Regions from separate parts of the Streptomyces sp. NPDC002176 genome, predicted to be linked through region 2. Evidence: riboswitches for the same ligand, from Rfam matches in the RefSeq annotation. Region 2 holds a riboswitch; each other region holds the start of a gene.

Region 1 (6,441 bases), on a different contig from region 2:
CTGTCCGCCGTCGGAGAGCGGCTCAACCCGGAACAGCTGCGCACGATGGCGCTCAACGCCACGGCCCTCATCGCGGCCGCCGCCGCCACCGAGTACCAGACTTACGTCAAGACCCGCGAGGAACTGCGCCGTCCGGCACCGGCCGCCGAGACGACCGGCGTCGAATCCGGCTCGGCGGAACCGGGATCGGGCCCGCTGGGGCTCGCCGCCGCCCTCGGTGAGACCGCCGAGGCCGCCGGGGCGGGCGCCAGCGCGATGATCGCGGTCCTGGCCCCCGTGCTCGCCGGAACGGCCGCGGTGATCTTCCTGCTGGTCGGCTACAGCCTGAAGATGGTCGCCCCCGGCCAGCAGTTCGGCCGGACCATGGTCACCGTCGGCTGGGTCTTCGGCGCCCTGACGGCGGTGGCGATCCTGACCGCCGGGGTGGCGCTTCTGATCACCGCGCTGCGCAACGGCTCCTCCGCCGGGGCCGCCGCCCAGGAGGAGGCGCGCGAGGCGGTGGCGAGGGCGCGTCAGGAGTGGCGGGACGCGCTGCTCGAGCGCGGCATCCTGCCCTTCCTGCAGGACGCCCTCACCCGGCCCGGCGCACCCGCCGCACAGCCCCTCCCGGCCCCCGGACCGAGCGGCCGGATGCCACGCCTCGGCTACGGCCGCCCCGGCTTCAGCAGCCCCGACGACGGAACGGCCACCGACCGCCCCCGCTTCAGCAGCCCGGACTACACGAGCCCGGACTTCGGCGGCCCGGAACACCAGCCGGACTAGCCCCGTACGGTTAGGGCTTGTCCTCCGCGATCGGCAGGTAGACCCGGTTGCCCGTGGCTGCGAACTCCAGCGACTTCTTCGCCATGCCCTCCTCGATCTCGGCCCGGTTGCCGCCGTGTTCGCGCCGGATGTCCTGCGAGATCTTCATGCTGCAGAACTTCGGCCCGCACATGGAGCAGAAGTGGGCCGTCTTAGCGGGCTCGGCGGGCAGGGTCTCGTCGTGGAACTCCCGTGCCGTGTCCGGGTCCAGGGCGAGGTTGAACTGGTCCTCCCACCGGAACTCGAAGCGGGCGTCCGAGAGCGCGTCGTCCCACTCCTGTGCTCCGGGGTGCCCCTTGGCCAGGTCGGCGGCGTGGGCGGCGATCTTGTAGGTGATGACGCCGGTCTTGACGTCGTCCCGGTTCGGCAGGCCCAGGTGCTCCTTGGGTGTGACGTAGCAGAGCATCGCCGTGCCCCACCAGGCGATCATCGCGGCGCCGATACCCGAGGTGATGTGGTCGTACGCGGGCGCGACGTCGGTGGTCAGCGGGCCGAGCGTGTAGAACGGGGCCTCGTCGCAGATCTCCTGCTGAAGGTCGATGTTCTCCTTGATCTTGTGCATCGGGACGTGCCCGGGGCCCTCGATCATCGTCTGTACATCGAACCGCTTGGCGATCCGGTTGAGTTCCCCGAGCGTGCGCAGCTCCGCGAACTGCGCCTCGTCGTTGGCGTCCGCGATCGAACCGGGCCGCAGACCGTCGCCGAGCGAGTAGGTGACGTCGTAGGCGGCGAGAATCTCGCAGAGCTCCTCGAAGTTCTCGTACAGGAACGACTCCTTGTGGTGCGCCAGGCACCAGGCCGCCATGATCGAGCCGCCGCGCGAGACGATGCCGGTCTTCCGGTTCGCCGTCAGCGGGACGTACGGCAGCCGCACACCCGCGTGCACCGTCATGTAGTCCACGCCCTGCTCGGCCTGCTCGATCACCGTGTCCTTGTAGACCTCCCAGGTCAGCTCCTCGGCCCGGCCGTCGACCTTCTCCAGTGCCTGGTAGAGCGGCACGGTGCCGATGGGCACGGGGGAGTTGCGCAGCACCCACTCGCGGGTGGTGTGGATGTTGCGGCCGGTGGAGAGGTCCATGACCGTGTCGGCGCCCCAGCGGGTCGCCCAGGTCATCTTCTCCACCTCCTCCTCGATCGAGGAAGTGACCGCCGAGTTGCCGATGTTGGCGTTGACCTTCACCAGGAACCGCTTGCCGATGATCATCGGCTCGATCTCCGGATGGTTCACATTGGCGGGCAGCACGGCCCGGCCCGCCGCGATCTCCTCGCGGACCACCTCGGGAGAGACGTTCTCCCGGAGCGCCACGAACTCCATCTCGGGCGTGATCTCCCCCTGGCGGGCATAGGCGAGCTGGGTGACCGCCCGGCCCGTCCGTCCACGCCGGGGCTGGCGAGGCCGTCCCGGAAAGACTGCGTCCAGATTGCGCAGCCCGCCGCGCGGCGAGGTGTGCTTGATCCCGTCGTCCTCCGGCCGGACGGGACGGCCCGCGTACTCCTCGGTGTCGCCACGGGCGACGATCCAGTTCTCCCGTAGCGGGGCCAGCCCCCGGCGGACATCGGTGTCGGCTTCCGGATCGGTGTACGGGCCGGAGGTGTCGTACAGCGTGACCGACCGCCCGTTGGTGAGATGCACCTGACGGACCGGCACCCGCAGGTCGGGGCGCGAACCCTCGACATACGCCTTGTGCCAGCCGATGGACTTCCCGGCCTCCTCGCCCGACGAACTGGTCGTCGTGGTCTGCGCGGAGGCAGGCGTGCGTGCGTCCTTGTTGGTCATGAGACCTACTCCCTACGCCGGCATTACCCGGTAACAGGTTCGGCGGTCGACGCAGCGATTTCCGTCCGCAGATGATCTCGGGGAACCATGTTCCACGTGAAACATCGCAACGACGGAGGTCAGCGCCCTCTCAGCCCGGTGCTCCGAGCTCCCGCGTGTGCAAAGGTGCCTCCACGCTAGCGCCCTGTGTGACGGGATGAACAGTGGGCCTCCCCCGTTCTTGCAATGATCGGGCCGTGACCACGACGCAGCAGCCTCCCTACCCTCCCCCCGGCCCACCCCACCGGCCCGGCTCCGGACCAGGCCCCGGCGACGGGAGCGGGCACGGGTCCGGCCCCGGAAACGGCCATGGCGGTCATGGCGGTCATGGCCACTCTCACAACCACGGCCCCGCCGCGCCGGTCTCCAGACATCTGCGCAAGGTCATCGCGGCCATCCTGATCCCGTTCAGCGCGGCCGTCGTCGTGGGTCTGGTGGTGCTCTGGCCCGGAGGCGCGCCCCCGCACCAGCGCTCCGGGGTCGGCTTCGACCGCCAGACCCAGCAGGCCACGGTCACCCAGGTCACCTCGGTGAGCTGCCAGGTCGGCGGGGTGGGCGGGGGAGCCCCGGCCGGTGATCCCTCGGCCACGGGCGCGGGTCCGGCTGCCCAGGAGGACAAGAAGGGCCCCTGCAAGAAGGCGATTGTCCGGGTCGACACCGGCAAGGACAAGGGACGCACCTTCACCGAGCTGGTGCAGCCGGACCAGACCCGGCAGTTGCACCAGGGCGACAAGGTCGTGGTCGCCTACGAGCCCAAGGCGCCGAGGGAACTCCAGTACGCGGTCACCGACCTGGACCGCAAGTTCCCCATGGCCCTGCTCGCCGGGATCTTCGCGGTCGCCGTCGTGGTGGTGGGCCGACTGCGCGGTGTCATGGCGCTGGTGGCCCTGGCCGTCAGCTTCATGGTGCTCACCCTGTTCATCCTGCCCGCGATACTCCAGGGCTCGAATCCGCTGCTGGTGGGCGTGGTCGGGTCGAGCGCGATCATGCTCATCGCGCTGTACATGTGCCATGGCCTGTCCGCGCGGACCTCCGTCGCGGTGCTCGGCACCCTCGTCTCCCTGCTGCTGATCGGTCTCCTCGGCTCACAGTTCATCGGCTGGGCCGCGCTCACCGGCAACACGGACGACAACACCGGCCTGATCCACGGCCTCTACCCGTCCATCGACATGAGCGGGCTGCTGCTCGCGGGCGTCATCATCGGCTCGCTGGGCGTGCTGGACGATGTGACGGTCACCCAGACCTCGGCCGTGTGGGAACTGCACGAGGCCAACCCCTCGATGGGCTGGCGCGGGCTCTACCGGGCGGGCATCCGCATCGGCCGCGACCACATCGCCTCCGTCGTCAACACCCTCGTCCTTGCCTACGCGGGCGCCGCGCTGCCCCTGCTGCTGCTTTTCTCCATCGCGCAGAGCGGGGTGGGCACGGTGGCCACCAGCGAGCTGGTCGCGGAGGAGATCGTGCGCACGCTCGTCGGCTCGATCGGTCTGGTCGCCTCGGTTCCGGTCACCACCGCGCTGGCCGCCCTGGTCGTATCGGCGGACCGCCCCGCGCCCGGTACGGCGGCTCCCGCGGCCACCCCGCCCGTCGCGGCCTCCGGCGGCAGGGGACGGCGCCGGAAGCGCTGAGCGGACCGTCTAGACCGTCGGGCCGTGAACCCTTGCAGAAGCGTTTCTTCAAAGGTGCACGGAGCCCGGCGGAACGCTCGGCGCCCCCCGGCCGGGCCACGTCAGCCCGCGCTCTGCTCCTCGGCCAGGATGCGGCCCAGTGCCTCGTCGAGGTGGGTGTCGAAGTCGGCCAGCGCACCCTCCTGCCCGAGCGGCACCAGCTTGTCGGTGCGGTCGAGGAACGCCACGAGCGGCGGGGTGGAGGAGCGGAACAGCGCCTGGTCACCGCCCACCTGAAGCCGGATCAGCACCTCGCCGAGCACCTCGCAGTCGACGGGGGCGATGTGCACATCACCCTCGCCGCACGGCCGGCCGACCCCGTCGATCATCAACTCCCGGCCGAAGACCCAGGTCACCGGGGCGTCACCGGGCAGATGGAAGGTGAGCCGGACCGCATAGGGATCACTCGTCTCGTAGCGCAACTCCACCGGAATACGGAAGGAAAGCTCCTCCGAGACGAGAAAGCTCATCATGACTTCTGCCTGTACGGACTCGCGCATCGCCTACCCCGTCGTATGACATCGACTGGCCGGGTTTAATCCCTGACTGGGGTCAAATCTAGCTGAACGTACATGGCAGATCACAAGGAGTGAGTTTTCAGATGCTGATAGAGAGCGCCAGCGCTCCCATGTGACGGCCCATCTCCGACTGCAACCTCCTTGTCATGCACGGAAGTTGATCAGCCTGATGGGCCGGGAGCGAGATCGCCATCGTCGCGGCGGTTGTACCGACAGTGATCGGCACCGCCGCACAGATCGCTCCAAGGGCGTACTCCTGCCGCTCCACCACAGGTTCCATCCGCCGGGTCCTGGCCAGCCGCCGCAGCAGGGCATCGTTGTCCCGCACGGTGTACGGCGTGAGGGAGCGCACCGGGTAGCGCGCGAGGTGGTCGCGGCGGGCGTCCTCGTCCAGCTGGGAGAGCAGGCACTTCCCGATGGCGTGGGCGTGTCCGGTCTCGCGGAAGTCGGCCCACTCCGCGACGGCCGGGGTCTCGCGCGAGTCGGCCACACACATGACCTCGATCTCGCCGTCCCGGTACATCGCGTAGTACACCGGGGCGCCGATCGAATCGCGCCAGTGCGCAAGGGTGTCGGCCACCGTGCTGCGACGTTTCTGCTGCGCTCCGCTGCTACTCAGCCGGTCCGCCGCGTCGCCGAGGAAGAACCGCCCCTTGTCCCGGCGCAGATAGCCCTCGTGCACCAGGGTGCGCAGCAGGTGGTACGCCGTGGGGAGCGCGAGGCCGGTCTCGCGGGCGAGCTGCTTGGCGGGGGCGCCGTACTCGTGCCCGGCGACCGTCTCCAGCAGGCGCATGGCGCGCTGGACGGAGCCGATGAGGGTCGCGGAGTGCTTGTCGGGGGCGGTGGCGGCGGGGGGCCGCTGCATGGGGGGCGCGCAGGACCGCGCCGGAGCCGGGGGTGCGTGGGGTCCTGCCGGGGCGGTGTCGACCGTGGCCAAGGATTTACTCCCGAAGCGCGGAGGTGGGGGCGGCCCGTGCGGGGTGGACACGGGTGGGGTGCGTGCCGCCCGTGGGGTTCGGGGCCCCACGGAGGTTCCGGACTCTAACCGTCCACCACCGCGCGCGGACGGCCTGCCGGGGAAACTTCCCCCGCCCGAGGGAACCGGCGATCCGTGTTACCGCTCCCCGGCTCCCGCGCGCGTCACCAGTCGCCGCGCGAGGAGGAACCGGCGGTGAACTTCCGCACCACGTAGATGAGTCCGCCGACCAGGGCGACGAAGAGCAGCAGCTTGAAGAGCAGACCTATCAGGAAGCCGACCACGGTCGCTATCAGCCCGCCGAACACGACCAGCGCGATGACCGGCACCGCGATCCACTTCACCCACCACGGCATCCCCGTGAAGATCTCTCGCATCGCCTCGTCCTTTGCGCTAGCGGTTCTCGATGTCCCGCTTCGATGCTAGAGCCGACGAGGGTCTCCGTGGGGGCCGCGCACCCCTTGTCGTCCCCTGATCCATCCCCTAGGGAACCCTGAGAGCCGACCCTCACGCCTCGGGGGGAGAGAACACCACCATGACCCTCAGGTCCTCGCTGATGTGGTGGAACTTGTGGGCCACGCCCGCGGGTACGTAGACCACGCTGCCCCGCGCGACCTCGGTGGTCTCCAGTCCGACCGTGATCGAGGCCCGGCCGCTGACGAC
Region 2 (6,441 bases):
ACCAGCCGCCCCGCGTCCCGCCGGGCCAGCGCGGCCGCGGCGAGCCCGCCGACGACCAGGGCGATGCCGGTGGCGGCGACCGCGTACTCCAGCGAGGTCCACACCGCGTGCAGCGGCGCCACCAGGAACGTACCGCCGTCGGCGTCGGCGAGCGCCCGGTAGTAGCCGAAGTCCGGCGCGTCCAGGGAGCGGCGCACCAGCACGCCGAGCGGCAGCACCAGCAGGACCGCGATGGTGGCGAGGACCCCGCCGAGCAGCGTCCACTGTCCGGCGCCGCGCGGACGGCGGGCGGTGCCGGAGGCATCGACCAGGCGCAGCGCGGTCTCCCGGCGCCGGACCGTCCAGGCGTGCACGGCGAGGATCGCGCCGACCGCGGCGAACTGCACCAGGGTGAGGACGGCGGCCGTGGTCAGGTCGAAGACCTCGGAGGTCTGCCGGTAGATCTCCACCTCCAGGGTGGAGAAGGTGGGCCCGCCGAGGATCTGCACCACACCGAAGGAGGTGAAGGTGAACAGGAACACCATCAGCGCGGCGGCGGCCACTGCGGGCGCCAGCGCAGGCAGGGTGACCTGGCGCCAGGCGCGCAGCGGGGACGCGCCGAGCATCCGGGCGGCCTCCTCCTGCCGAGGGTCCAGCTGTCCCCACAGTCCGCCGACGGTACGGACGACGACGGCGTAGTTGAAGAAGACGTGCGCGAGCAGGATCGCCCACACCGTGGTGTCCAGCCGCACGCCCCACAGCTCGTCCAGCAGTCCGCCGTGGCCGACCAGGGCGAGGAACGCGGTGCCGACGACCACCGTGGGCAGCACGAACGGCACGGTGACCACGGCCCGCAGCACCTGTTTGCCGGGGAACTCCAACCGGGCGAAGGCGTAGGCGGCGGGCAGCGCGATCAGCAGGGTGAGCGCGGTGGAGGCCAGCGCCTGCCAGGTGGTGAACCACAGCACGTGCCGGATGTCGGAGCGGCCCAGCACCTCGGCGAACCGCCCGAGGTGCCAGGTGCCGTCGGCCTTGAGCCCGCGCGCCGTGATGGCGGCGACGGGCCAGGCGAAGAACAGCGCGAAGAACGCGACGGGCAGGGCCATCAGCCCCAGCCGCGCCGCGCTCCCGCGCGGGTGGCTGCGCCGTGCGGCTGCTTCGGCTACTTCAGTACGAGCGACGTCCACGAGCTGACCCACTGGTCGCGGTTGGCGGCGATCTTCTCAGGCGCCATGGTCTCCGGGTCCTTGGCGGCGGGCCCGTTCGCGGTGAACTCGGCGGGGACCTTCGCGTCCTTGATCACCGGGTACACGAACATGTTCAGCGGCATGTCCTGCTGGAACTGCCTGGACAGCAGGAAGTCGAGGAACGCCTTGCCGCCCTTGGGGTTCTTCGCGTGGTTCAGCAGCCCGGCGAACTCGACCTGCCGGAAGCAGGTGCCCTCGGAGACGCCGGTGGGGGCGGTCTTCGGCTTCTTCTTGGCGTAGATCACCTCGGCGGGCGGCGAGGAGGCGTACGACACGACGAGCGGCCGGTCACCGCCCGCCTTCCTGCCCTCGGAGGAGCCGGAGAACTCCTGGTAGTACGCCTGCTCCCAGCCGTCGACGACCTTGACGCCGTTGGCCTTGAGCTTCTTCCAGTACCCCTCCCAGCCCTTGTCGCCGTAACTCGCGGCGCTGCCGAGCAGGAAGCCGAGGCCGGGCGAGGAGGTGGCGGCGTTCTCGGTGACCAGCAGGTTCTTGTACTTCGGGTCCGCGAGGTCGGCGAAGGTGCGCGGCGGCTTCAGCTTGTGCTCGGTGAAGTACGCCTTGTCGTAGTTGACGCAGATGTCGCCGTGGTCGACGGGGGTGACCCGGTGCTTGGCGGGGTCCAGCTGGAAGGCGGGGTCGACCTGGCCGAGGCCCTTGGCGGCGTACGGCTGGAAGAGGCCGTTGTCGAGGGCGCGGGAGAGCAGGGTGTTGTCGATGCCGAAGAAGACGTCGCCCTGGGGGTTGTCCTTGGTGAGGACCGCCTTGTTGACGGCCTGCCCGGCGTCGCCGTCCTTGAGGACGCGCACCTGGTAGCCGGACTGCTTCTCGAAGTCCGCGATCACGTTCTTGGACGCGGCCCACGAGTCGTGGCTGACGAGGGTCACGGTCTTGGTGTCCGCGCTCCCCTTGGTGTCGGTGGACCCGCACGCGGAGAGCGTGAGCAGGCCGAGGCCGACCGCCGCGGCCACGAAGGTCTTGGTGTGCACTGGTGGTCCTCCTGGGGTGGGCCAGGAAGAGACGCGGCCCTGCCCGGACTCCGCGCGGGAGCCCGGGCAGGGCGCAACAGCTTGAGTGATGACCGAACTTCCTACCCAGAATGACCTGGGCGAGGTTCAGAGGGTCTGCGGCCTGGTTGCCGCACTCTCAGCGCTGTGGCGCTCCCCTGTCGGAATATGTAGATGTATGACCGTGTGAAGTTGTGCTGACCGGTTCAGGTTACCGCTCGGTGGCGGCGAGCTGACCACACGCCCCGTCGATCTCCTGACCGCGGGTGTCCCGGACCGTCACCGGCACGCCGTGCGCCGCGATGGCCGCCACGAACGCCTTCTCGTCCTCGGGGCGGGAGGCGGTCCACTTGGAGCCGGGGGTGGGGTTGAGCGGGATCAGGTTGACGTGCACGGGCTTGCCCTTGAGCAGTCGGCCGAGCCGGTCACCGCGCCACGCCTGGTCGTTGATGTCCCGGATCAGCGCGTACTCGATGGACAGCCGACGCCCGGACTTCTCCGCGTACTCGAACCCGGCGTCCAGCACCTCGCGCACCTTCCACCGCGTGTTCACGGGGACGAGGGTGTCGCGCAGCTCGTCGTCGGGGGCGTGCAGGGAGATCGCCAGCCGGCACTTGAAGCCCTCGTCGGCGAAGCGGTGGATGGCGGGGACGAGGCCGACGGTCGACACGGTGATCCCGCGCTGCGAGAGGCCGAGGCCGTCGGGGGCGGGGTCGGTGAGGGCCCGGATGGAGCCGACGACGCGCTTGTAGTTGGCGAGCGGCTCGCCCATGCCCATGAAGACGATGTTGGAGAGCCGCGCGGGCCCGCCGGGAACCTCTCCGTCCCGGAGCGCCCGCATGCCGTCCACGATCTGGTGCACGATCTCGGCGGTGGACAGGTTCCGGTCCAGCCCCGCCTGTCCCGTCGCGCAGAACGGGCAGTTCATCCCACACCCGGCCTGCGAGCTGATGCACATGGTGACCCGGTCCGGGTACCGCATCAGTACCGACTCCACGAGCGTGCCGTCGAACAGCCGCCAGAGCGTCTTACGGGTGGTGCCCTGGTCCGTGGCCAGATGCCGGACCACCGACATCAGCTCAGGAAACAGCGCCTCCCGCAGCTTCTCCCGCGAACCGGCCGGGATGTCCGTCCACTGCTCGGGGTCGTGCGTGTACCGCGCGAAGTAGTGCTGCGAGAGCTGCTTGGCGCGGAACGGCTTCTCCCCCGCCTCCGCGACAGCATCCTTCCGCTCCGCGGGCGAAAGGTCAGCGAGATGCCGCGGCGGCTTCTTGGCTCCGCGGGGGGCGACGAAAGTGAGTTCTCCGGGCTTGGGCATGGTGGTACCAGTGTCTCAGATCGACTTGGGGTGCCTGGCCAGAGCGGGGTGGGAGTGGTCACCCACCCCGCCAGGCGCCACGATCAAACGGTGTCGATCTGCCACGCGATGACGCCCACGGAACCCTTGACGCCGTCGGCATCGATGCGTACCTGCTCGGGCGCCGTGATCCGCTGCTGCACGATCGACCGATCGCAGGGCACCTCGGCACTCGGACCGACACTCGCAGGAGTCAGCGTGACGCGGGCACTACCGCTGCCGACGCACACGAGACTGAGCTTGTACGTCTTGCCCTTGCTGAGCAGCGGCTCAGTGTGGATGCCATCGCTTACCCGCTCCACTCCAGCCTCGACCTTCGTCCCGCCGCCCACCGCGGCAAGGACACCCTGAGCCTCGGCGGTGAGCTTCTTCTCCCGGGCGTCAACAGTGTCGTGAGACGCGCCGACGGCCGGGGACGAGGCTGGCCCAGTGGAGTCACCGTCGCCACCACCAGAACTGCACGACGCCAGCAGCAACACCGAGACGGTCACAGCACCGGCGGCGAGCCAGGCCCGCGGAATCGTATGGGTCATGATGAGGTTTCCCAGTACTTCCAGCCGGTCTCGGAGGTGGGCAGCGTCGCCGACCCATGCCCGATCTCGACACCGCCGCAGTTGCCGCCGCTGCCGGAACGGTACTTCTTCCAGGTCACCTTGTAGCCCCAGGAACCGTACTGCAGATGACCGTACTTACCCCTGGCGATTTCACGGGAGTACGTGTGCCCGGTGGTGACCGTGACGCTACCGCCGACCTTCACACTGACGCTGGCCTTGGCTTTCGCCACGACCCCGCTGGCCTCGAACTCGCCCGTGCCCGTCACCTCGGCGGAGATGGTCCCTCCCTTGGTCACGACCACGGTCATCGTGCCGCCCGGCCCATCTTTGTACTTGGTGCCGTTCCACCAGGACGGAACGTGAACGGCCTTCTTGGACTTGATGCTGTACCACGTGGAAGGCCGGTCGCACAGACTCGGCGACTCCTCACCGACCGGCTGGTCGTCCGCACCCTCCCAGTCCTGCCTGTCATTGATGTCCGCGGTCTGTTCGGCAGGTATCGCCGTACTGTCGGCCGGCACTTCCTCCGCTCTTGCGGTATTGGCTGCCGTGAGGCAGAGAAGCGAGGCCGCGGCAGCGCCGGTCAGAGCGCGCCATGTACTGATGCCCATGTGACACCTTTTCTGGTGGACCGCCCCCGTGGCGATCGAGCACTTGGACACTATGGTCTAGACATGTGCATGACCCTCGGAACAGAGATGCTCTGAGGAGAACTTGAGGATCTACGTCCCTCCGGCCCCGTCAGGAGCGATGAGCTCTGCCCCGCTGACACCAACGGGCCCTGCTCTCCGACCGGAGAGCAGGGCCCGAGGACCGAGTGCGGGGTTCAGGAACCCACGAACGCCACCATCAGCAGCCACACCACCGGGGCCGTAGGGAGCAAGGAGTCCAGGCGGTCCATGATTCCTCCGTGGCCGGGGAGGAGGGTGCCCATGTCCTTGATGCCGAGGTCGCGTTTGATCATGGACTCGCCGAGGTCGCCCAGCGTGGCGCTGGCCGCGACCGCGAGGCCGAGGACCAGGCCCTGCCACCAGGCGCCGTCCTCGATCAGGAACTGCATGCACAGCGCGCCCGCGACCATGGCGAAGGCGATCGCGCCCATCAGACCCTCGCGGGTCTTGCCGGGGCTGATGCGCGGAGCCAGCTTGTTCTTGCCGAAGCGCCAGCCGACCGCGTACGCGCCGGTGTCGCTGACGACGGTGAGCAGCAGGAACGTCAGCACCCGCCAGGGCCCGTCGTCGGCGGTGAGCATCATCGCCACGAACGTCGCCAGGAACGGCACGTAGAACGCGGCGAAGACACCGGCCGTGACGTCCTTGAGGTAGCCCTCCGGCGGCTGGGCCATGCGCCAGACCAGCACCGCGAGCGCGGTCAGCGCCATGGCGACCCAGGCACCCTCGGCGCCGCGCGCGTACCCGGCGACCACCATGGCCGCACCGCCCACCGCGAGCGGCACCAGGGGTGCCTTGATCCCCTTGCGCTCCTGGAGCCGACTGGTCAGCTCCCACAGCCCGACGACCACCGCGACGGCGACGACACCGACGAAGACCGCCTTGACGACGAACAGCGAGGCGATGATCACCACGCCGAGTCCGACGCCGACGCCTATGGCCGCGCTCAAGTCACGGCCCGCGGTCTTCTTCGGCGCGGGCACCGGCTGCGGGGAGTCGGGCATCGGGTCGTCGTCCTGGTCTCCGCCATACGCGGGTACGTCGGGCACGCTGGGCATGAGGTGAGTCTGCTGCGCCTCGGGCGCATCGTATGCGGGACCCGCCGTGACAGCCCCCTGGGCAGGCCCACCCGCGGTGGGCCCCCAGTACCCGGCCTGCCCCGCCTGCGGCGGCGCCCCCCAGGAAGAGTCGCTCATCAGACTTCGAGCAGCTCCGCTTCCTTGTGCTTGAGCAGCTCGTCCACCTGCGCCACGTACTTCGCGGTCAGGTCGTCGAGCTCCTTCTCGGCGCGGCGGCCCTCGTCCTCGCCGACCTCGCCGTCCTTGATCAGCTTGTCGATGGCGTCCTTGGCCTTGCGGCGCACGGAGCGGATCGAGACCTTGGCGTCCTCGGCCTTGTGCTTGGCGACCTTGATGTAGTCGCGGCGGCGCTCCTCGGTCAGCTCGGGGAACACCACACGGATGATGTTGCCGTCGTTGCTGGGGTTGACGCCCAGGTCGGAGTCACGGATCGCCTGCTCGATGTTGCGCAGCGCGCTCTTGTCGAACGGGGTGACCACGGCCATGCGCGGCTCCGGCACGGAGAACGAGGCCAGCTGGTTGATCGGCGTCGGGGCACCGTAGTAGT
Region 3 (6,441 bases), on a different contig from region 2:
TACCGGGTCGGTGGCTGGTCCCACCCCGGCGGCGGGCTGCCGCACGCGGGGATGTCGGGGGCGATGGTGGCCGGACTCATCGTGGAGGGGCCCGAGTTCCGGGGGTCGACGTGAGCCGCTCTCAGTAGCGGTACTGCTCGTCGTAGCCGGTGTTCTGCTGCTGGGTCTGGCCCTGGTAGGGGTACTGCTGCTGCTCCGGCGGGAGTTCGCCGTTGTAGGTCTCGTCGGTGCGCTGCTGCGGCACCCACACCCCGCCCGCCGGGGTCTCGCCCTGGGCACCGGTGCCGTACGCGTCCTGGCCGTAGGTCTGCTGGGCGTAACCCTGCTGCGCGTAACCGGTGTTCTCGTAGCCGCCCTCGTAGCTCTGCGTGGCGTACGGGTCCGCGTAGGCGGGGTACGCCTGCTGGGCGCCGGTGTCGTAGCCGCCCTGGGCGTAGCCCTGCTGGTCGTAGCCCGAGTAGTCGTAGGCGTACGCCTGGTCGGTCTGCTGGGGCTGGGGCTGGGCGGGGGTGCCGTCGCCGTAGACGCCGTAGCTGCCGGTGTCGTCGGGCATGGGCTGGGGTTCGTAGACCGAAGTGGTCTCGGCGGTGGTGGGGTCGGGGCGGACCGGGGTGAACACGTCGTCGCGGTCGTAGGCGTCGTCCCCGTCGTAGGCGTCGTAGCCGTCGGTGGCGTAGGCCGCGGTCTGCGGGCCGGGGTGCTCCTGGCCGAAGTCGGCGGACTCGTCCGGGTCGGGGGCGCCGAGGACCGGGTCCTGGCGCTCGGCGCGGTTGCGGCGGCGCCTGGTGACGGGGCCCGCCTCCTCGTCCTCGGGGCGCTTGACGGCCCAGCCCGCCGCGAAGCCCTTGCGGAACGACAGCGTGACGTAGGTCTGCCCGACGGCGAACGCGATGGCGCCAAGACCGATCACGATGACCGACGGCATCAGCACGCCGACCACCACACCGAGGAACCCGGTGAAGGCGAGCAGCCGCCAGCGCAGCCGTGCCTTGTACTGCAGCAGCACCTCGCCCAGCAACCACAGCGCGACGATGCCGAACGCGATGTAGAGGACCGTCCAGCCCATGTACGCCCCTCTCCCGATGACCGTTACGCAGTGTGTCGCATCGCGGTGCGGCCGGTCTAGGCCCGCGGGGGGTGGTGCAGGCCCAGGTTCTCGTAGATCTCCAGCGTCGCCGTGGAGTTGTTCAGCGTGATGAAGTGCAGTCCGGGCACTCCCTCGGCGAGCAGCCGAGCGCAGAACTCCGTGGCGAAGTCGATGCCCAGGGAGCGTACCGCCGCCGGGTCGTCCTTCGCCGAGAGGATCCGCTCTTTCAGCTCGGGCGGGAACAGCGCGTTGCTCAGCTTCGGCAGCCGTTCCAGCATCTTCACGCTGGTGACCGGAAGGATCTCCGGAATGACGGGGGTTTCGCAACCCGCGGCCTCGACCCGGTCGCGCAGCCGGAGGTAGGACTCGGGCTGGAAGAACATCTGGGTGACCGCGTAGTCGGCGCCCGCACGGCACTTGTCCACGAAGTGGGCGACGTCGGTGTCCCAGTCGGCGGAGCGCGGATGCATCTCCGGGAAGGCGGCGACGCCCACGCAGAAGTCCCCCGACTCCTTGATGAGGCGCACCAGTTCGGCCGCGTAGGTCAGCCCCTCGGGGTGCGCTACCCAGTCGCCCATCGGGTCGCCGGGCGGATCGCCGCGCACCGCGAGCATGTTGCGGATGCCCGCGTCCGCGTACTGGCCGATGATGTTGCGCAGTTCGGCCACCGAGTGGTCGACGGCGGTGAGGTGCGCGACCGGGGTGAGCGTCGTGTCGACGACGATCTGCTGGGTCTCCTTGACCGTGGTGGCACGGGTGGTGCCGCCCGCGCCGTAGGTGACGGAGACGAAGTCGGGGGCGACGGCCTCGACCCTGCGCAGCGCGTTCCACAGGTTGCGCTCGCCCTGAGGGGTTTTCGGCGCGTAGAACTCGAAGGAGTACGCCGTCTTGCCGGTGGCGAGGATGTCCCGGACGGTCCGGGCGCGATCAGTCCTGGTGGATGCGGTTCCGAGGGCCATACCCGCAGGTTAGCCACGGGTGGGCGGCGACCCAACCGGGCACCGGCGATTTGGCCGAATTGCCGGGCCCTTGTCCATCCCTTGGGACGGTTCCGCTCAGTTTTCGCGCAGCCGCTTGGCGAACTCGGCCGCCGCCGCGCCCGGATCGTCCGCGGCCGTGAGCGCGCGGACCACGACCACCCGGCGGGCGCCCGCGTCGAGCACCTGGTCCAGATTGGTCCGGTCGATGCCGCCGATGGCGAACCAGGGCCGCTCGGTGTTCAGGCCCGCGGTGTACCGGACCAGGTCGAGGCCGGGGGCGTGGCGGCCGGGCTTGGTGGGGGTGGGCCAGCAGGGGCCGGTGCAGAAGTAGTCCACGCCGTCCTGGACGGCGGCCGCGGCGGCCTCCGTCTCGGAGTGGGTGGAGCGGCCGACGAGGACCCGGTCGCCGAGGATCGCGCGGGCGGCGGGCACCGGCAGGTCGCCCTGGCCGAGGTGGAGCACGTCGGCTCCGGCGGCGTGGGCCACGTCGGCCCGGTCGTTGACCGCGAGCAGCTTGCCGTGCCGGGCGCAGGCGTCGGCGAACACCTCCAGGTGGGCCAGCTCCTCGGCGGCCTCCATGCCCTTGTCGCGCAGCTGGACGATGTCGACACCGCCGGCCAGGACCGCGTCCAGGAACTCGGCGAGGTCGCCCTGCTCCTTGCGGGCGTCCGTGCAGAGGTAGAGCCGGGCGTCGGCGAGGCGGGCGCGGGCGGTGTCGGGCATGCGGTGGGTCCCCCGGTGGTTCGGTGTGCGGGTCGTGCGTGGGGGCGGCGCCCGGCCGGGCGCCGCCCTGGTGGGTCAGCCGGCCAGTGCCTGGGCCCGGCGCTTCACCTCCGTGCCGCGGTTCTCGCTGAGGGCCTGCGCGGGGGTGCCGGGCAGGGAGGAGTCGGGGGTGAAGAGCCATTCGATCATCTCTTCGTCCGTGAACCCGTTGTCGCGCAGGAGCGTCAGGGTCCCGGTGAGGCCCTTGACGACCTTGTCCTCGTCGATGAAGGCGGCGGGGACGTGCAGCGCCCGGTTCTCACCGCGGCGTACGGCGATGACTTGGCCCTCCTTGACCAGCTGCCGCACACGCGTCACCTCGACATCGAGCATTTCGGCGATGTCGGGGAGGGTGAGCCAGGCGGGGACAAGAGCGTCGATCTTGGTGTCAATCTCGGTCACGACACCTAGCCTGCCATCCCCCACCGACAGTCGGTAGTCGGGCCACTCCGCGCGCGGGCCCCCGGCCTACTCGACGACGGCCTGTTTCAGCGGGAGCGCGGGGTCGGTGAGGGCCTCGGCGTCCATCAGGCGGCCCGCCTCGATCAGCCGCCTGCCCTGGGCCAGGTCGCGCGGACGGCCCACCGCCAGCAGGGCCACCAGACGGCCCTCGCGCAGCCAGCACACGGACCAGGCGGGGTCGGCGGGGTCACCGCGCCACACCGTGCGGTCGGCGGCCGCGTGGTGGCCCGCGTACTGCACGAACCGCCCGAACTGCTCGGACCAGAAGTACGGCACCGGGTCGTAGGGCGCCGCCTCCTCGCCCAGGATGTCGGCGGCGACCGTACGGGGGCCCTGGAGGGCGTTGTCCCAGTGGTGGACGAGCAGCCGCTCGGCGTAGCGGGCCGAGGGGAAGGAGGTGCAGTCGCCGACCGCGTACACGTCCTCGGCGGAGGTGCGCAGCCGGTCGTCGGCCAGGACGTCGCCGTGCGGGCCGAGGGCGATGCCGGAGCCGGTCAGCCAGCCGGTGGCGGGGTGGGCGCCGATGCCGACCACGACGGCGTCGGAGGGCAGCCGGGCGCCGTCGTCCAGCACCACCGCGCCGGGTTCGACGGCGGCCACGCGGACGCCGGTGCGCAGGGCGACGCCGCCGTCCTCGTACCAGGCGGTCATCGGGGCGGCGACCTCGGCGGGCAGGGCACCGGCCAGCGGGCGGTCGGCGGCCTCGACGACGGTGACCGCGCAGCCCGCCTCCCGGGCGGCGGTGGCGAACTCGGCGCCGATCCAGCCCGCGCCGACGACGACCACGTCGTGCCGCGCGGCGAGCACCGGGCGCAGCCGCTCGGCGTCGTCCAGGGTGCGCAGCAGATGCACACCGGGCGTCTCGTCGGTGCCGGGCAGCCGGACGGGTTCGGCGCCGGTGGCGAGGACCAGCACGTCGTACGGGACGGGGCCCGTCGCGGTGTCCAGTTCGTGGTCGGCGGGGCGGACGCCGAGCGCCTCGCAGCCGAGCCGGAGGTCGATGTCGAGCGAGGCGAAGTCCACGTCGAAGGCGGAGCCGTCGGCGGTGCCGAGGAGGATGGCCTTGGACAGCGGGGGCCGGTCGTACGGCTGGTGCGGCTCGGCGCCGATCAGGGTGACGGGCCCGGTGAAGCCCTGTTCACGCAGGGCGACGGCGGTCTGCACCCCGGCCATGCCCGCCCCGACGACGACCACGCGCCGTTCCTGTGCCGTGCCGTCCGGAGATGTCTGCTCGCTCACCTGATCACCTTAGGTCACTGACTCACCGTCAGTCAGTGCGCGAGCGCACCGACCTCTTCCACCACACTGGTGCCCGCACCCGGCCCGGATTCGCGCTCCGGCCGGACCCGGGCCGTGCTCTCTTACGGCTGAGCTGGGCGGGCGGCTAGGCTGGCCACCGTAACTGCACTCGCGGGAGCCCGGACGCACCGGGCTGAGAGGGAGGCTGGCGGCCTCCGACCGTACGAACCTGATCCGGGTCATGCCGGCGAAGGGAGGGGCGGGATGCCCATGCCGTCACGTACGTCCGAACCGTCCAGCACCCCGGACGTCCTCGTCGTCGGGGGCGGGATCATCGGCCTGGTCACCGCCTGGCGCGCGGCCGGGCGGGGGCTCACCGCGGCCGTGGTGGACCCCGATCCCGGTGGCGGGGCCGCGCGGGTCGCGGCCGGGATGCTGGCCGCGGTCACCGAGCTGCACCACGGCGAGGAGGGGCTGCTCGCCCTCAACCTGGCCTCCGCGCGCCGCTATCCCGAGTTCGCCGCCGAGCTGGCCGAGGCCACGGGGCACGACCTGGGCTACCGCCGCGCGGGCACCCTCGCCGTCGCCTTCGACACCGACGACCGCGCCCAGCTCCGTGAGGTGCACGAGCTGCAGCTCCGGTGCGGGCTGGACTCCCAGTGGCTGTCCGGGCGGGAGTGCAGGCGGCTGGAACCGATGCTGGCGCCCGGTGTGCGCGGCGGGCTGCGGGCCGACGGGGACCATCAGATCGACCCCCGGCGGCTGGCGGCCGCGCTGCTGACCGCCTGCGAGCGGGCCGGGGTGGCCTTCCACCGCTCCTGGGCCGCGCGGCTGGACGTGGCCGGGGACCGGGCGACCGGGGTCACCACGGCGGACGGCACCGCGCTGGCCGCCGGTCAGGTGGTGCTGGCGGGCGGCAGCCTCAGCGGGCGGCTGGAAGGGGTGCCGGAGGCGCTCGTACCGCCGGTGCGCCCGGTGAAGGGGCAGGTGCTGCGGCTGACGGTGCCGCCCCGGTACCGGCCGTTCCTGAGCCGTACCGTGCGGGCCGTGGTGCGCGGCGGGCCGGTGTACCTGGTGCCGCGCGAGAACGGCGAGCTGGTGATCGGCGCGACCAGCGAGGAGCTGGGGTACGACACCACGGTCACCGCGGGCGGGGTGTACGAGCTGCTGCGCGACGCCCATGAGCTGGTGCCCGGCATCACCGAGCTGCCGCTCACCGAGACCCTGGCCGGACTGCGTCCCGGCTCCCCCGACAACGCCCCGCTGCTCGGCCCCTCCGGCCTCGACGGCCTGCTGCTGGCCACCGGGCACTTCCGCAACGGCGTGCTGCTCACGCCCGTCACCGGGGACGTCATGGCCGACGTGCTGTGCGGCGGGGGCCTGCCCGAGGTGGCCCGCCCGTTCTCGCCGCACCGGTTCGCCGCCCCCTCCCCCACCCTGGAGCACTCCGCATGAACATCTCCGTCAACGGCGAGCGCCGCGAGGTCGCGCCGGGCACCGCCCTGGACGCGGTCGTACGTGTCCTCACTCCGGCGCCGTCCGGGGTGGCCGCCGCCGTCAACGAGACCGTGGTCCCGCGTACCCGGTGGGCCGAGACCGGCCTCGCCGAGGGCGACCGGGTCGAGGTCCTCACCGCCGTGCAGGGAGGCTGACCGTGACCACCAAAACCACCGACCCCCTGGTCCTCGGCGACCTGACCCTGGACTCCCGGCTGATCATGGGCACCGGAGGCGCCCCCAGCCTGGACGTGCTGGAGCGCTCGCTGATCGCGTCCGGCACCGAGCTGACCACGGTGGCGATGCGCCGGGTCGACCCCGGAGCGCACGGCTCGGTGCTGTCGGTGCTGGAGAAGCTGGGCATCCGCGTCCTGCCCAACACCGCGGGCTGCTTCACCGCCGGAGAAGCGGTGCT

What was found. A riboswitch is a leader RNA that binds a small molecule or an ion and turns the genes downstream of it on or off. The one in region 2 is predicted to bind thiamine pyrophosphate.
Region 1: another riboswitch for thiamine pyrophosphate. It lies ahead of thiC (phosphomethylpyrimidine synthase ThiC); the one in region 2 lies ahead of ACI2LY_RS08745 (thiamine ABC transporter substrate binding subunit).
Region 3: another riboswitch for thiamine pyrophosphate. It lies ahead of thiO (glycine oxidase ThiO); the one in region 2 lies ahead of ACI2LY_RS08745 (thiamine ABC transporter substrate binding subunit).

Annotation. Positions count from the first base shown of each region.
Region 1 covers NZ_JBJDQW010000005.1:426,996-433,436, reverse strand. Annotated here, with positions in the region: gene ACI2LY_RS24815 (hypothetical protein) at 1-762, shown strand, start outside; gene thiC (phosphomethylpyrimidine synthase ThiC) at 773-2,578, opposite strand; TPP riboswitch at 2,571-2,743, opposite strand; gene ACI2LY_RS24805 (YibE/F family protein) at 2,815-4,245, shown strand; gene ACI2LY_RS24800 (SsgA family sporulation/cell division regulator) at 4,347-4,784, opposite strand; gene ACI2LY_RS24795 (IclR family transcriptional regulator) at 4,882-5,739, opposite strand; gene ACI2LY_RS24790 (DUF5326 family protein) at 5,943-6,155, opposite strand; gene ACI2LY_RS24785 (cupin domain-containing protein) at 6,286-6,441, opposite strand, start outside.
Region 2 covers NZ_JBJDQW010000002.1:115,271-121,711, forward strand. Annotated here, with positions in the region: gene ACI2LY_RS08740 (ABC transporter permease) at 1-1,085, opposite strand, end outside; gene ACI2LY_RS08745 (thiamine ABC transporter substrate binding subunit) at 1,142-2,215, opposite strand; TPP riboswitch at 2,296-2,403, opposite strand; gene rlmN (23S rRNA (adenine(2503)-C(2))-methyltransferase RlmN) at 2,445-3,551, opposite strand; gene ACI2LY_RS08755 (hypothetical protein) at 3,635-4,123, opposite strand; gene ACI2LY_RS08760 (hypothetical protein) at 4,120-4,755, opposite strand; gene ACI2LY_RS08765 (phosphatidate cytidylyltransferase) at 4,971-6,011, opposite strand; gene frr (ribosome recycling factor) at 6,011-6,441, opposite strand, start outside.
Region 3 covers NZ_JBJDQW010000003.1:327,986-334,426, forward strand. Annotated here, with positions in the region: gene ACI2LY_RS15265 (phytoene desaturase family protein) at 1-114, shown strand, start outside; gene ACI2LY_RS15270 (hypothetical protein) at 122-1,066, opposite strand; gene metF (methylenetetrahydrofolate reductase [NAD(P)H]) at 1,123-2,046, opposite strand; gene thiE (thiamine phosphate synthase) at 2,143-2,790, opposite strand; gene ACI2LY_RS15285 (Rv2175c family DNA-binding protein) at 2,866-3,231, opposite strand; gene ACI2LY_RS15290 (NAD(P)/FAD-dependent oxidoreductase) at 3,298-4,530, opposite strand; TPP riboswitch at 4,692-4,804, shown strand; gene thiO (glycine oxidase ThiO) at 4,795-5,985, shown strand; gene thiS (sulfur carrier protein ThiS) at 5,982-6,182, shown strand; partial or broken gene ACI2LY_RS15305 (thiazole synthase) at 6,185-6,441, shown strand, end outside.